DNA from 3 places in the Algoriphagus sp. 4150 genome. Region 3 is predicted to be linked to each of the others. Evidence: riboswitches for the same ligand, from Rfam matches in the RefSeq annotation. Region 3 holds a riboswitch; each other region holds the start of a gene.

Region 1 (4,152 bases), on a different contig from region 3:
AAGGGGTCAGAATGGCAGAACCCAAAAAAGCCCCGATTCCGCAAATCCTAGTCAAAGAATACATGAGTACCGGCTTGATTACTTTCAAACCTGATGATACCATCGATCAGGTGATGGAGGTGCTCACTAAGCGAAAAATCTCCGGGGCACCGGTGATAGATGCTTCAGGTGCGTTGATAGGTATTATTTCGGAAGTGGATTGCCTCAAAGAAATCATTAAAGGGAAATATACCAACACACCGAAATTCCCGGCAAAAGTAAGCGAACATATGTCTACTGATGTACTCACACTTTCTCCTGATTTATCAATATTCGATGCTGCATCCCAATTTTTGGAGCATAAAATCCGAAGATTTCCAGTGATGAAAGATGGAGTCCTGTTGGGACAGATTAGTCTGAGTGATATAATTCGGGCCTTTCCTACCTTGAGACAAACCACTTGGTAGAAAAAATAGTTAGCAGAAGCGTAAATGCCCCTAAAAGAGGAGAATCTCGAAGGGGCATTTTTAATTTAACTGCAATGCGTACCGCGTTTCACGGAGAGAACTCATTGATTTGCGGTTCAAGCCTGCCTATCGGACAGACAGTTTTCGGACTTGGACCTAATTGAGTGCATTGCAGTCTCCAGACTGCAATTAGAGAAAGTACAATTCTTCGACTTCAGGGTGGCACATTGCTGATCCCTGAGATTACTTTTCTGCAACTGATCACGGCGACCGGACAACTGACTGCTTTTCTTTGTTCTTATTTTGAGCTTTCTATAGCTCTTTCTACATCCAGAATAATGTCTTCATAGTGTTCCAAGCCCACGGATAGTCGTACCAGTCCATCCGAAATCCCAACCTGAGCTCTTTCGTCAACAGAAAGTTTGCTGTGCGTAGTGGAGGCAGGATGCGTGACAATACTTCTGCTGTCACCAAGGTTTGCTGTGATGGAAATCATCTGAAGCTGGTCGATGAAGCGTTGGGCACGCTGAACTCCGCCTTTCAGGTCTAAGGTGATTATCCCGCCCCCCTGACTCATTTGTTTTTTGGCAATTTCGTATTGGGGATGGGATTTTAGGAACGGGTATTTTACTGCAAGTAACTCAGAATTACCTTCGAAATACTCGGCTACTTTCAGCGCATTGCTACAGTGCCTATCCATCCTTACACCAAGGGTTTCCATGCTTTTAGCAAGTATCCATGCATTGAATGGAGATATGGCAGGCCCTGTGTGTCTCGCAAAAAACTGCACTTCCTGCATCAAGTCAGCTTTGCCCAAAATCAGTCCGCCTAACACCCGTCCTTGTCCGTCGATGTATTTGGTAGCACTGTGGGTCACAATATGAGCCCCCCATTTAGCAGGCTGTTGTAGATAAGGTGAGGCGAAGCAATTATCCACTACCAGAATCAGGTTGTGAGCTGCCGCAAATTTACCCGCCCATTCCAGATCGATTATTTCCAGGCCCGGATTGGAAGGAGTTTCGATGAAAAGCATTTTGGTGTTTGGCTGTACGAGCTTTTCCCAGTTCAAATAATCAGAAATGTCCCCGTAGGTAGAACTAATGCCCCACTTGGGAAATAATCGGGTCAAGAGCTGATGCGTAGATCCGAAAAGTGATCTGGCAGCAAGCACATGGTCTCCTTGCTGGAGAAGTGCGGCTATGCTTCCAAACATTGCGGCCATTCCTGATGCAGTGGCAAATCCATCTTCAGTGCCTTCTGCAGCACAGACTTTTTCTATCAGGTCACTGGAATTTGGGTTGGCATACCGGGAGTAGATATTGCCTTCTATTTCATCGGCAAAAGTAGCTCTGGCTTCTTCTGCCGAATCGAAGGTAAAGCTGGATGTAAGGTAGATCGGAGCAGAGTGCTCTCTTTGGCTGGATTTGGAAGGGGAGATCCGTACAGAATTCGTTTCGAAGTGCTTACTCATTTATTGATCAGTTTAGATTTTGACAAGACTAATCAAGCAGATTTGAGAAAATCAAACCAAATGCAGAAACGAACTAAAAGGGATTATTTGTGAAGTAAGCCAATCTATAGTTCCCGCGTAGGGTAGGATTTGGCACCGTTCTCCGTTTCGGGATGGTTGCCAGAGGGTCATAGAGCCTAATCTCTCGCCTCTTCTTTATAAATCAGTTGCCTGAAGTGATGCAAAGAAAGATCGATATTTGGGGAATTCCAAATCTTATTTCATGTGTTTGTGTTTTTTTTAAAAGGCCACACCTGCCTTGCCGGTAGGCAGGCTCGATTTCATCAATCGTTGAATTGATTCATGGTGCGCTCTATGCCAATTGCACAAAAACTGAGTGTCATTTCTATTGCTTTATCCATTATGGTGGGGATTTCGGCAAATTCCTGCTGTGTGAAGTTTCCCAAAACAAAATCGACTTGTCTACCTTTGGGGAAGTCATCGCCTATGCCCATTCTCAGTCTTGGGTAATTCTGACCACCGGTGAGCTCTTCTATGTTTTTCAGCCCGTTGTGACCGGCTGCACTTCCTTTGGGTTTCATACGGAGTTTGCCAAAAGGAATGGCCACATCATCCACGATCACCAGCGTGTTCTCTTTGGTTATCTGAAGTTCTTTCATCCAGTAATTCATTGCTTTACCACTTAGGTTCATATAAGTCGTAGGCTTAATCATATGGATTGTTCGGCCTTTGTGCTTGAATTCTGTTTTGAATGCAAGACGGTCGCTCTTCCATGTGCAGTCCTTTGCATCAGCAAGCCTGTCCACCGTCAAAAATCCGATGTTGTGTCTGGTCAGTTCGTATTCAGGGCCAATATTACCTAGGCCAATGATTAGGTGTTTCATGTGTTTATGTTTTGTCTTTCAAAGGCCACATGGAATCTCGCACGGTTTATAATCATCCCACTGTGCGTCGCCTTCGACATGCTCGATTTCATCTGTTTATATTTTGTTTTAAGAGGTCAGATGGAATGCCCTAGATAATCATCCCCCTGTGTGAGAAGACTTTCTCATGGGCATTTCATCTGTCTATAATTTGATTTTTAATGGCCAGATAGCCTGTCCCGAACTCGATTCGGGGAAGAATCTCGCATGGCTTACAATCGTCTCAGTAAGTGACTTTTGAGTCGTACTCGATTTCATTTTACAATAGCTATATGGCTTTAAAATAAAAAATCCTGCCCATAATGGGCAGGATTTTGAATGAATAGGGAAAGAAATTATTCTTCTCCGCCTTTTTTACCTCTAAGTGCTCTTGGAACACCAATAGTCACGATAGAAACGTTTGGACTGGTAAGTACTTCAAATCCTTCTACGGACACATCTTCAACTTTGAATGATTTGCCCAAGTCAAGCTCAGAAATATCAACTGTAATAAAGTCAGGGAAATCTTTTGCAAGACCTTTTACTTTCAATACTCTAGTTTTCAATTCCAATTTACCACCTTTTGCAATACCAGGAGAGCTACCTACAACTTTCACGGGAATTTCAAACTTGATAGGCTTGTCTTCTGCATACGCTACAAAGTCAGCGTGAAGAAGTGTTTCACTTACCGGGTGAAACTGTGCGTCCTTCAATACTGCTTTGATGATAGTTCCTTCAAGGTTCAGCTGAACTAAGTGAACCTCCGGAGTATAGATCAAGTCTCTGAAAAGGATGATTGGAGAGTAGAAATGAATCTGCTCTTTGATACCAGGTCCGTAAACCACACAGGGAACATTACCTGATTCTCTCAATTCAGAAAGACTGGCACTGTCGAGATTTGCTCTTTTAAACCCTATAACCTCTAGTGTTTTCATATTATGTATTTGTATTAAAATTGGTTCTTAGATGAACAAAGAACTGATAGAAGTATTTCCTGTCACGGCATGAATAGCCTTTGCGAATAGGTCAGCGACTGTCAATACTTTGATTTTGGATGATTGTTGCCGTAGAGTGATGGTATCAGTGATAACCAATTCTTCCAAGACTGAGTTTTCGATGTTTTCGTAAGCTTTTCCGGAGAGTACGCCATGTGTAGCTATCGCTCTTACTGAAGTAGCTCCTTTTTCCAGGACGATTTGTGCGGCTTTGCATAGTGTGCCTGCGGTGTCCACCAAATCGTCCACGAGAATTACATCCTTACCCTCTACATCTCCGATTACTTGCATTGAAGCAATCTCGTTGGCTCTTTTTCTGTGCTTATCACAGACGACCA
Region 2 (4,152 bases), on a different contig from region 3:
GCTCAATTCTGGCTTCCTCTGTATCTTCTATTATAAAATCCAATATCCCCTTCACCAGTGCATGCTCCATTCGCTTGGAAACTGAATCAGAGCGCCAAGCTTCATTGACTACCGCCTTTTTATCTGCTGACTTTACCGTTTCCGCAAAATCAAGCATACGCTCTGTAGCATCTTCTCTCCGATCGAAAAGTACGTCTTCGACCCGCTCCAGTAAATCCTTCGGAATGTCATCATAGATCTCCAGCATAGTGGGATTCACTATCCCCATATCCATCCCGCTCTTGATGGCATGGTATAAGAAAGCCGCATGCATAGCTTCTCTCACGGGATTATTACCTCTGAAAGAGAAACTGACATTACTGACTCCACCACTTACCTTGGCCCCTGGAAGATTTTCCTTAATCCATTTGGTCGCATTAAAGAAGTCTAATGCATTCTTACGGTGCTCATCCATCCCCGTGGCGACCGGGAAAATATTGGGGTCAAAAATGATATCCTGGGGATTAAACTTCACTTGATCCACAAGGATCCTATAGCTCCTCCCACAGATTTCCACTCTTCTATCATAAGTATCGGCCTGTCCATACTCATCGAAAGCCATCACCACCACTGCCGCACCGAATTTTTTCACCGTTTTGGCTTGTTGGATAAATTCTTCTTCCCCGTTTTTCAGGGAAATAGAATTGACAATGCCTTTTCCCTGGACGCACTTCAATCCCGCCACGATAATCTTCCATTTGGAACTATCGATCATGATCGGGATTCTTGAGATCTCCGGTTCTGAAGCAATCAGATTTAGGAATTTGACCATGGCAAATTCCCCATCAAGCATGCCTTCGTCCATACAGACATCCAGTACTTGGGCTCCTCCACGTACCTGATCCAAGGCCACTTCCAGTGCCTCATCATAGTTCCCGTTCAATATCAACCGGGCAAATTTCTTCGAGCCGGTAATATTCGTCCGTTCGCCTATATTGACAAAATTGATTTCGGGTGTAAAAACCAGCGGCTCTAAGCCGGATAGTTTCATGTAATTATTTCTTGCCATCTTCTCAGTCCAACGTTTCCTCTAATTCTTCTTGTAATTTTCTAGGCTGAAAACCTGCAGCCATCTGTGCCAAAGCTGAAATATGCTCAGGAGTGCTGCCGCAGCAACCTCCCAAAATATTCAGCATTCCTTCTTTCAAAAAGTCCCTTATCTGATCCGCCATTTCACCGGCTCCCTGATCATATTGTCCAAATTCATTTGGCAAGCCGGCATTCGGATAAGCACTCACATAGAACGGCGATTCCTGCGCCAGTACTTTCAAATAGGGCCTCAATTCCTTTGCTCCCAACGCACAATTCAATCCAACCGATAGCAGCGGAACATGCGATATGGAAATCAAAAACGCTTCTGTAGTCTGCCCCGAAAGGGTACGTCCGGAAGCATCGGTAATAGTACCGGAAACCATGATCGGTACACCTCCGTCTTTCGGATCCAACGGAATATCTCTTTCTTCAAACACATCCTGTATCGCATATAGAGCTGCTTTGGCATTTAATGTGTCAAAAATCGTCTCTACCAATATGATATCTGCTCCACCATCCAACAACCCCCGAACTTGCTCTGCATAGGCTTCTGCCAGTTGATCAAAAGTGATTGCACGATATCCGGGGTCATTTACATCCGGTGACAGTGAAGCTGTTCTATTGGTCGGGCCTATAGCTCCTGCCACGAAGCGGGGTTTATCCGGATTCTTGGCGGTATATTCGTCTGCTACCTCTCGGGCGAGCTTTGCGGATTCTAAATTGATGGCGTATGCCAAATGTGAAAGCTCATAATCCGCCTGGGCAATAGTGGTGGCAGAAAATGTGTTGGTTTCTATAATATCTGCTCCAGCCTTGAAATATTCAGCATGGATATCCCTGATTATTTGCGGTTTGCTTAGAGACAATAGATCATTGTTTCCCTTAAGGGATTTGGGATGTGATGCGAGCTCAGGAGTTCGAAAATCCTCCTCAGTCAAGGTATATCGTTGAATCATGGTTCCCATGGCTCCATCGAGTATCAAAATTCGCTGAGAAAGTTGTTGAAGCAGGGATTCCGTTCTGTTTTGCATACTGTTTTTTGTTAATCAAAAAGCTTGTCGAGCAAAACACGGATAGAAGTACAGCGTACTAGTCCGCTCATCTGTTCCCGATAAATCGGGATGGGAGTTAGCACCTTAATTCTAGGTTGCTAAGACGTCGTTGGGCCCTTCCCTCGGTCTTTCTCGATAAGCAACCCAAAGTTAATAGCATTTTGATAATAAAACAGGAGAATCACTAAAAAGGCCCCACTAAAAACAGAATAACATTGTGAAAAGAGCAAAATTACGGTCTTACTCCTACTCCGAAACTCAAATATGGTCCTGCCATAAAACTTGACATACTTAAATTGCCCAGTCTATAATTTGCCAAAGGAATCTCATAACCTGCCGAGGCAGTAAATACCAAGTCAAACATTTTACGCTTGGTCATCGGAATCCCGTATTCTGCAAAGACCTCAGGCTTCAGCATCAACCCACTATTTCTCAAATACCCGTCAAACTCCCTTTGCTCGAATAGTTCAGGAAAATCAGGCTTATCCTTTGTCATAAGTGTATAGCGAATATTACCGTAACCTAGCCCTGCCAATGCTCCCACACCAAAATTTCTGTATTCAATCAAATTATATCCTACATTTCCATAAACCCTCAAACTGTTCAGGGAATGTTCCTTCTCGCTGTTTGCATTACCATTCAAGGCAAGGTTGTAGAGTTCTGCTCCATACAGCATACGCTCGGTGTCGCCCAAAATCCGCAAGCCCCAGTTAGACGGAGTACCATTCAAAGGGTTTAGACCCGCTTCTTTCAACTTGGAATTGAATTCTTTGGCATTGGTGAAATGGATACCTCTAATTATCGAGATACCGATACTTGCGTCCTTGTAAAAGAAATTCCTATCAGGGAGCGTAATCCCAGCCCCTACCCGTATAAATGCTCCGCTTTGGGCATTGTCAAAGGAGATTCCGTGCATATTCCACTTGCCTTCCAGAGGACTGAAGGAATAACCCATTTTGGTTATGATCTGTAGCGCTTCCCGTCTTCCGGGTAAGTCAAAATCGTAGCTGAGCTGAAAACCGATTTCTGTCAGGAAATTCCCGTAATGTAAAGTCCCCTTTTGGATATCTTTTTCTCTAAGTACATATCCCTCCTCCGGTTTGGCCAAAAATGCGTCCAAATCCCTAGTACGCTCTGTGGGCAACATTTGAAAATTAAGGAAACCAACACCAATGGACATGTAGTGGATTAATTGAAATCTTGACTCTTCGGTAAATGCGTAGCCCACATTTAACAATGCTCTTGAAGTCCTGTAATTCATTGAAAAATCATCGAACTCACTTACCCCCCCTCTATTGTGTAGCACATCCATTCCAACTACGAAATCATTGATTCTAGCCTGATAGCCCAGTCCTATTGTCTGATACTTATTTCTCAAACCTGACAAGCCCCTATCTTCCAACATTTGGTTGAACTGATTAAGACGCCCCCCTGAAGTACCCGCCACCGCATAGAAAGTAGAGCGTTTTGTCATCAACTGCTGCGCCTGGGCATCAACAAAACAGAAAAAAACAAATAGCAATAGTAAGAATCTATTAAAAAGGGGCATTGAATAGTGGATTTGTATTAAGCTGGGCAGACTTAGACCTGATAGGCAAAATTAATGCTAAACCTGTATTAACTGATATCTTTCGAATTAAGATATTCTGTTAATTTCCCAATAAGTGCCTCGGGTGTGAATGGCTTTTCCACAAAATCATTAATGCCAATTTGATCCATCTCATTCTTGATCTCATGATAAGAACTGGCAGAAAAAATTAAAATGGGAATTTCTCTTTTGTGCGGATCTTTGTTCGAGCGTATATATTTTGCCACTGTAAAACCATCGAACACCGGCATTTGGATATCTATAAGCACTACATCAAACTCACCACGCTCAAACTCGTCAATTGCCTCTTGCCCGTCTGAGGCGATCACAAGGTTTCTTACGTGCCATTTTTTCAGGATTTTTTTTATCAGGATTTGATTTACCAAATTATCCTCAGCCACCAAAATCGATGCATCTTGCAAAAAATTCATCTTGCATCCA
Region 3 (4,152 bases):
AATATATGATCCCGAATCCGGGATTAGTTATGCCGGTGAGTTGCAGCTCAAAAAGAAAGATATTCTGGAGATCAAGGGATATCTGGGAGAGTCCTGGGTAAGCAGAACGATAGAGTGGAATAGAGTAAAAAAGTAAGACAGTTGCCCGCCTTACTTTTTATAGATTAATTCTCTAGTGCTTTTGCTGTAAGTAAAACGACTTCAGAATATAGGATAATTGCTCAAATTCGATCAGAAATGCATCATGCCCGGCTGTAGAGGTAATTTCCTTATAAGTTCCTCTTTTCACATGTTGACTGATAAACCGTGATTCTTCAGGTAGAAAAAGTAAATCAGAATCTACACCGATAGACAGTACATTTGCTTCGATTTTCCCCAGAGTGTCGGCTAATCCACCTCTGTTCCGTCCTAAATCATGGGAATCCATAGTCTTACTCAGTGTCCAATAGGAGAGCGCATTAAAGCGTTTGGCTAGCTTTTGTCCCTGATATCTCAGATAAGATGCCGCACGGTAATCATCTGTTTTATTCTCCAAATCAGATTGCTTAATTGCCAAGTCAAGCGGATGCCTGTAAGTCAGCATAGCTATAGCCCGGGCTGTTTCCAATCCTTTTTTTCCTGCGGTTTCATTGCATTCTCCCCAGGTACAGTCAGACTCTATCGCCATCCGTTGCGTTTCATTGAAACCAATCACCCATGGTCTCGTCTTGGAAGTTGATGCCAAAATGATCGCGTTCCTTAGCTTATCACCCAAGAGATAGGCCCACTCCAAGCCGACCTGACCTCCTAAAGACCCGCCGATAAGCGTATGGATAGTTTCTATGTTCAAATGAATCCTCAAGCGCTCCAATGCCTCAGCGAGATCTCGTGTAGTCATTTGGGGAAAATCGTAATAATACGGCTTGCCGGTGACGGGATTTTCGCTGAATGGTTGCGTAGAACCGTAGCAAGATCCCAAAAGATTGGCACAGATGATAAAATGATCAGCAGGGTCAAAGAATTTGTCTTCCCCGATCAGACCATTCCACCACTCTGAAGCATTCGAATCTCCTGTAAGCGCATGGATAACCCAGATCACATTGGATTTGTCAGAATTGAGTTGGCCATAGGTAGTATAGCCAAGGTCAAATTCCGGGAGAATTTCTCCTGATTCCAGATGTAAAGGCAAACTAGAATGAAATATTTCCTGGGTCATGGTAATCGAAGCGTACTGACTTTTAAGATTCATTTGGTAAGGTTAGATTTTATCGAAAGCTTGTTGCAGATCCGACTTGATATCTTCAATGTGTTCTATGCCGCAAGAGATTCGCAACAGGGTAGGAGTGACTCCCGCGGCTAGTTGCTCTGCATCTGATAATTGCTGGTGGGTAGTCGCTGCAGGCTGGATGATCAATGTTTTGGCATCACCCACATTGGCCAGATGGGAAATTAGTTCAAGGTTATTGATCAAGGCAGAAGCTTGCTCTTTGTCACCCTTCAGCTCAAAACTCAACACTCCGCCAAAGCCGTTTTTCAGATATTTTTTGGCCAATTCGTGATAAGGAGAAGACTCCAGTCCAGGATAATTTACTTTCTGTACGGAAGGATGAGCTTCCAGCCATTGCGCCAGAGCTAGTGTGTTTTCAACTGTTTTCTGAACCCGAAGCGAGAGTGTTTCTATCCCCTGAAGTAAGAGAAATGAGTTGAATGGACTGATCGCAGGCCCGAAATCGCGAAGGCCTTCTACTCTTGCACGGATTGCGAAAGCGATGTTGGGAAGTCCCAATGGGTTGTTTTCTCCAAATACCTCCCAGAAATTCAAGCCGTGATATCCTTCTGAAGGCTCAGAGAATTGCTTGAATTTTCCGTTGCCCCAGTTGAAATTTCCGCCATCTACTATAATTCCTCCGATGGAGGTGCCATGTCCACCTATCCATTTGGTGGCGGAGGAGGTTACAATATTTGCTCCATGGGCAATAGGTCGGCATAAATATCCTCCGGCTCCGAAGGTATTGTCTACCACCAGCGGGATATCATGCTTCTTAGCGACTGCTGCAATAGCTTCGAAATCAGGAATATTAAACTCCGGATTTCCGATGGTCTCCAGATAGATTGCTTTGGTTTTGCCATCAATCAACTCTTCAAACTCAGCAGGAGATTTTCCTTTGGCAAATCTGGCATCGATACCAATCCTTTTGAATGAGACTTTGAATTGATTGAAGGTTCCTCCATATAGAAAAGGGCTGGAGACGAAATTATCACCCGCTTCCATGATGTTGTTTAATGCCAGAAACTGGGCTGCCTGTCCTGAGCTCGTAGCCACGGCTGCCACACCGCCTTCCAGCGCTGCTATTCTTTTCTCGAACACGTCCGTAGTCGGGTTCATGATGCGGGTATATATATTCCCAAATTCTTTTAGGCCAAATAGGTTGGCTCCATGCTCCGCCGAATTGAATACATAGGAGGTGGTTTGATAAATAGGTACTGCGCGTGAGTTTGTAGAGGAATCAGGTTCCTGTCCTGCGTGTACTTGAAGAGTGTCGAAGTGAAGATTTTTTGACATGATTTTTTGGATTTATGGTTTGAAAAGTAGTAAGCATTCGAAAGCCCATTAGGAATTGCTCCGAAATGGGCATAAATGAAATCAACACATGAATAAAGCGCAATGCTCTACTGCGGATGATGATGAAATAGGGTGAATTGTGTGATATCCTGAGTGCATTTTACATTGAACTTATAGTCCCAAAAGAGAATATCTCTCTTGGCAGGAATTGGCACCTTGGACTTTCCAGGTTGCCAGAGGGTCTATGAGCCTGTCTCTCGCCTCTTCTTTATAAATCCGAGCACTTAAAAAGTGAAAGGATGCTGCAAATAAAAGGTCAGCGAATGGAAAATCAAAATTATTTTCACCCGCTGACCAAAAAACTTGAATTATTTATCCAATTCATCCATTTCAAACCTGAAAATAGGATTAATGGCCTCAAAATCGGATTCAATGTTCACCAATTCTTTTACCAAGCCGTCTTTCAATCCGTAAGCCCAGCCATGGATTTTTGGTGCAGACCGATCTCTCCAAGCTTTCTGGATAATTGAGGTTTTGATCAGATCTTGGCACTGCTCTATCACATTGTATTCTACTAGAGCGTTTACTTTATCTTCATGGGTTTCTATAGCATCAATCTCTTTCTGGTAGAGCTTGTATACTTCTTTGATATTCAGAAGCCATTTGTTGATGATACCGAAGCTTTTATTTCCAAGTGCGGCTTCTATTCCACCACAGCCATAATGACCGCAGACGATGATATGTTCTACCTTCAGCACAGCTACTGCATATTCCAACACACTGAGTAAATTAAGATCAGTATGCACGACCATGTTTGCGATATTTCGATGCACGAATATTTCTCCGGGGTCAGTTCCTGTTATCTGATTTGCAGGAACTCTACTGTCTGAACAGCCAATCCACAGAAATTTAGGGCTTTGTTGTTTTGCCAATCTTCCAAAAAAGTTTTCATCGATCTGCTTTTGGTCATCAGACCAGGCTTTGTTTTGAATTAATAGTTTCTCGTAAGGGCTCATAAGTTTTCGTAAATTTTGTGCTTAAATCCTTCTACTGTAACACGGATATTTCTATCCGAACAGGAAGCTATAAAGTCATTTAAAACTTCCTGAATGTCATGATCTATAAATTGTGCTTTTTGGGCATTGATAATCACTTTGCTATCGGAAGGGATTTTCGATAGATTCTTCATTAATAAGGCTTTGTTGAGGAAGGAAACATCCTTATGAAGCTGGATGAGGTAGTTTCCATTCATTTCGGTAAGTGTCACTGCCCGGACAAAATTTGTTTTAATCACAAAGAATAACCCGAAGACCATCCCAATGCCTATTCCTATCAAAAGATCTGTAAATAAAATCGCTACGACTGTTACAATAAAGGGAATAAACTGATCCCAACCATTATTGTACATGTTGACGAAAAGTGATGGTTTGGCCAATTTATAACCAACCACAAACAATACAGCCGCAAGGCAACTTAGAGGAATTAGATTTAGGATGTTGGGAATGCTCAACACCAAAATCATCAATAAAATACCATGGAAAATAGCTGACATCTTGGTTCTGGAACCCGAAGCTATATTTGCTGAACTTCTTACGATCACCGCCGTGATA

What was found. Region 3 has a riboswitch for S-adenosylmethionine ahead of J2X69_RS03220 (O-acetylhomoserine aminocarboxypropyltransferase/cysteine synthase). Riboswitches for the same ligand answer to the same signal wherever they lie in the genome.
Region 1: it holds a riboswitch for S-adenosylmethionine, as region 3 does, so the genes downstream of both, J2X69_RS07200 (PLP-dependent transferase) here and J2X69_RS03220 (O-acetylhomoserine aminocarboxypropyltransferase/cysteine synthase) in region 3, are expected to answer to the same signal.
Region 2: it holds a riboswitch for S-adenosylmethionine, as region 3 does, so the genes downstream of both, J2X69_RS09500 (homocysteine S-methyltransferase family protein) here and J2X69_RS03220 (O-acetylhomoserine aminocarboxypropyltransferase/cysteine synthase) in region 3, are expected to answer to the same signal.

What each region holds. Positions count from the first base shown of each region.
Region 1 is NZ_JAVDWS010000003.1:225,098-229,249, reverse strand. Features, by position in the region: gene J2X69_RS07205 (CBS domain-containing protein) at 1-446, shown strand, start outside; gene J2X69_RS07200 (PLP-dependent transferase) at 745-1,917, opposite strand; SAM riboswitch class I at 2,019-2,121, opposite strand; gene pth (aminoacyl-tRNA hydrolase) at 2,241-2,801, opposite strand; gene J2X69_RS07190 (50S ribosomal protein L25/general stress protein Ctc) at 3,176-3,754, opposite strand; gene J2X69_RS07185 (ribose-phosphate pyrophosphokinase) at 3,782-4,152, opposite strand, start outside.
Region 2 is NZ_JAVDWS010000005.1:148,761-152,912, reverse strand. Features, by position in the region: gene metH (methionine synthase) at 1-1,048, opposite strand, end outside; gene J2X69_RS09500 (homocysteine S-methyltransferase family protein) at 1,053-2,102, opposite strand; SAM riboswitch class I at 2,167-2,265, opposite strand; gene J2X69_RS09495 (hypothetical protein) at 2,356-3,672, opposite strand; gene J2X69_RS09490 (response regulator) at 3,741-4,142, opposite strand.
Region 3 is NZ_JAVDWS010000001.1:751,919-756,070, forward strand. Features, by position in the region: gene J2X69_RS03210 (DUF2147 domain-containing protein) at 1-136, shown strand, start outside; gene metX (homoserine O-acetyltransferase) at 173-1,228, opposite strand; gene J2X69_RS03220 (O-acetylhomoserine aminocarboxypropyltransferase/cysteine synthase) at 1,238-2,542, opposite strand; SAM riboswitch class I at 2,711-2,819, opposite strand; gene J2X69_RS03225 (carbonic anhydrase) at 2,911-3,558, opposite strand; gene J2X69_RS03230 (SulP family inorganic anion transporter) at 3,555-4,152, opposite strand, start outside.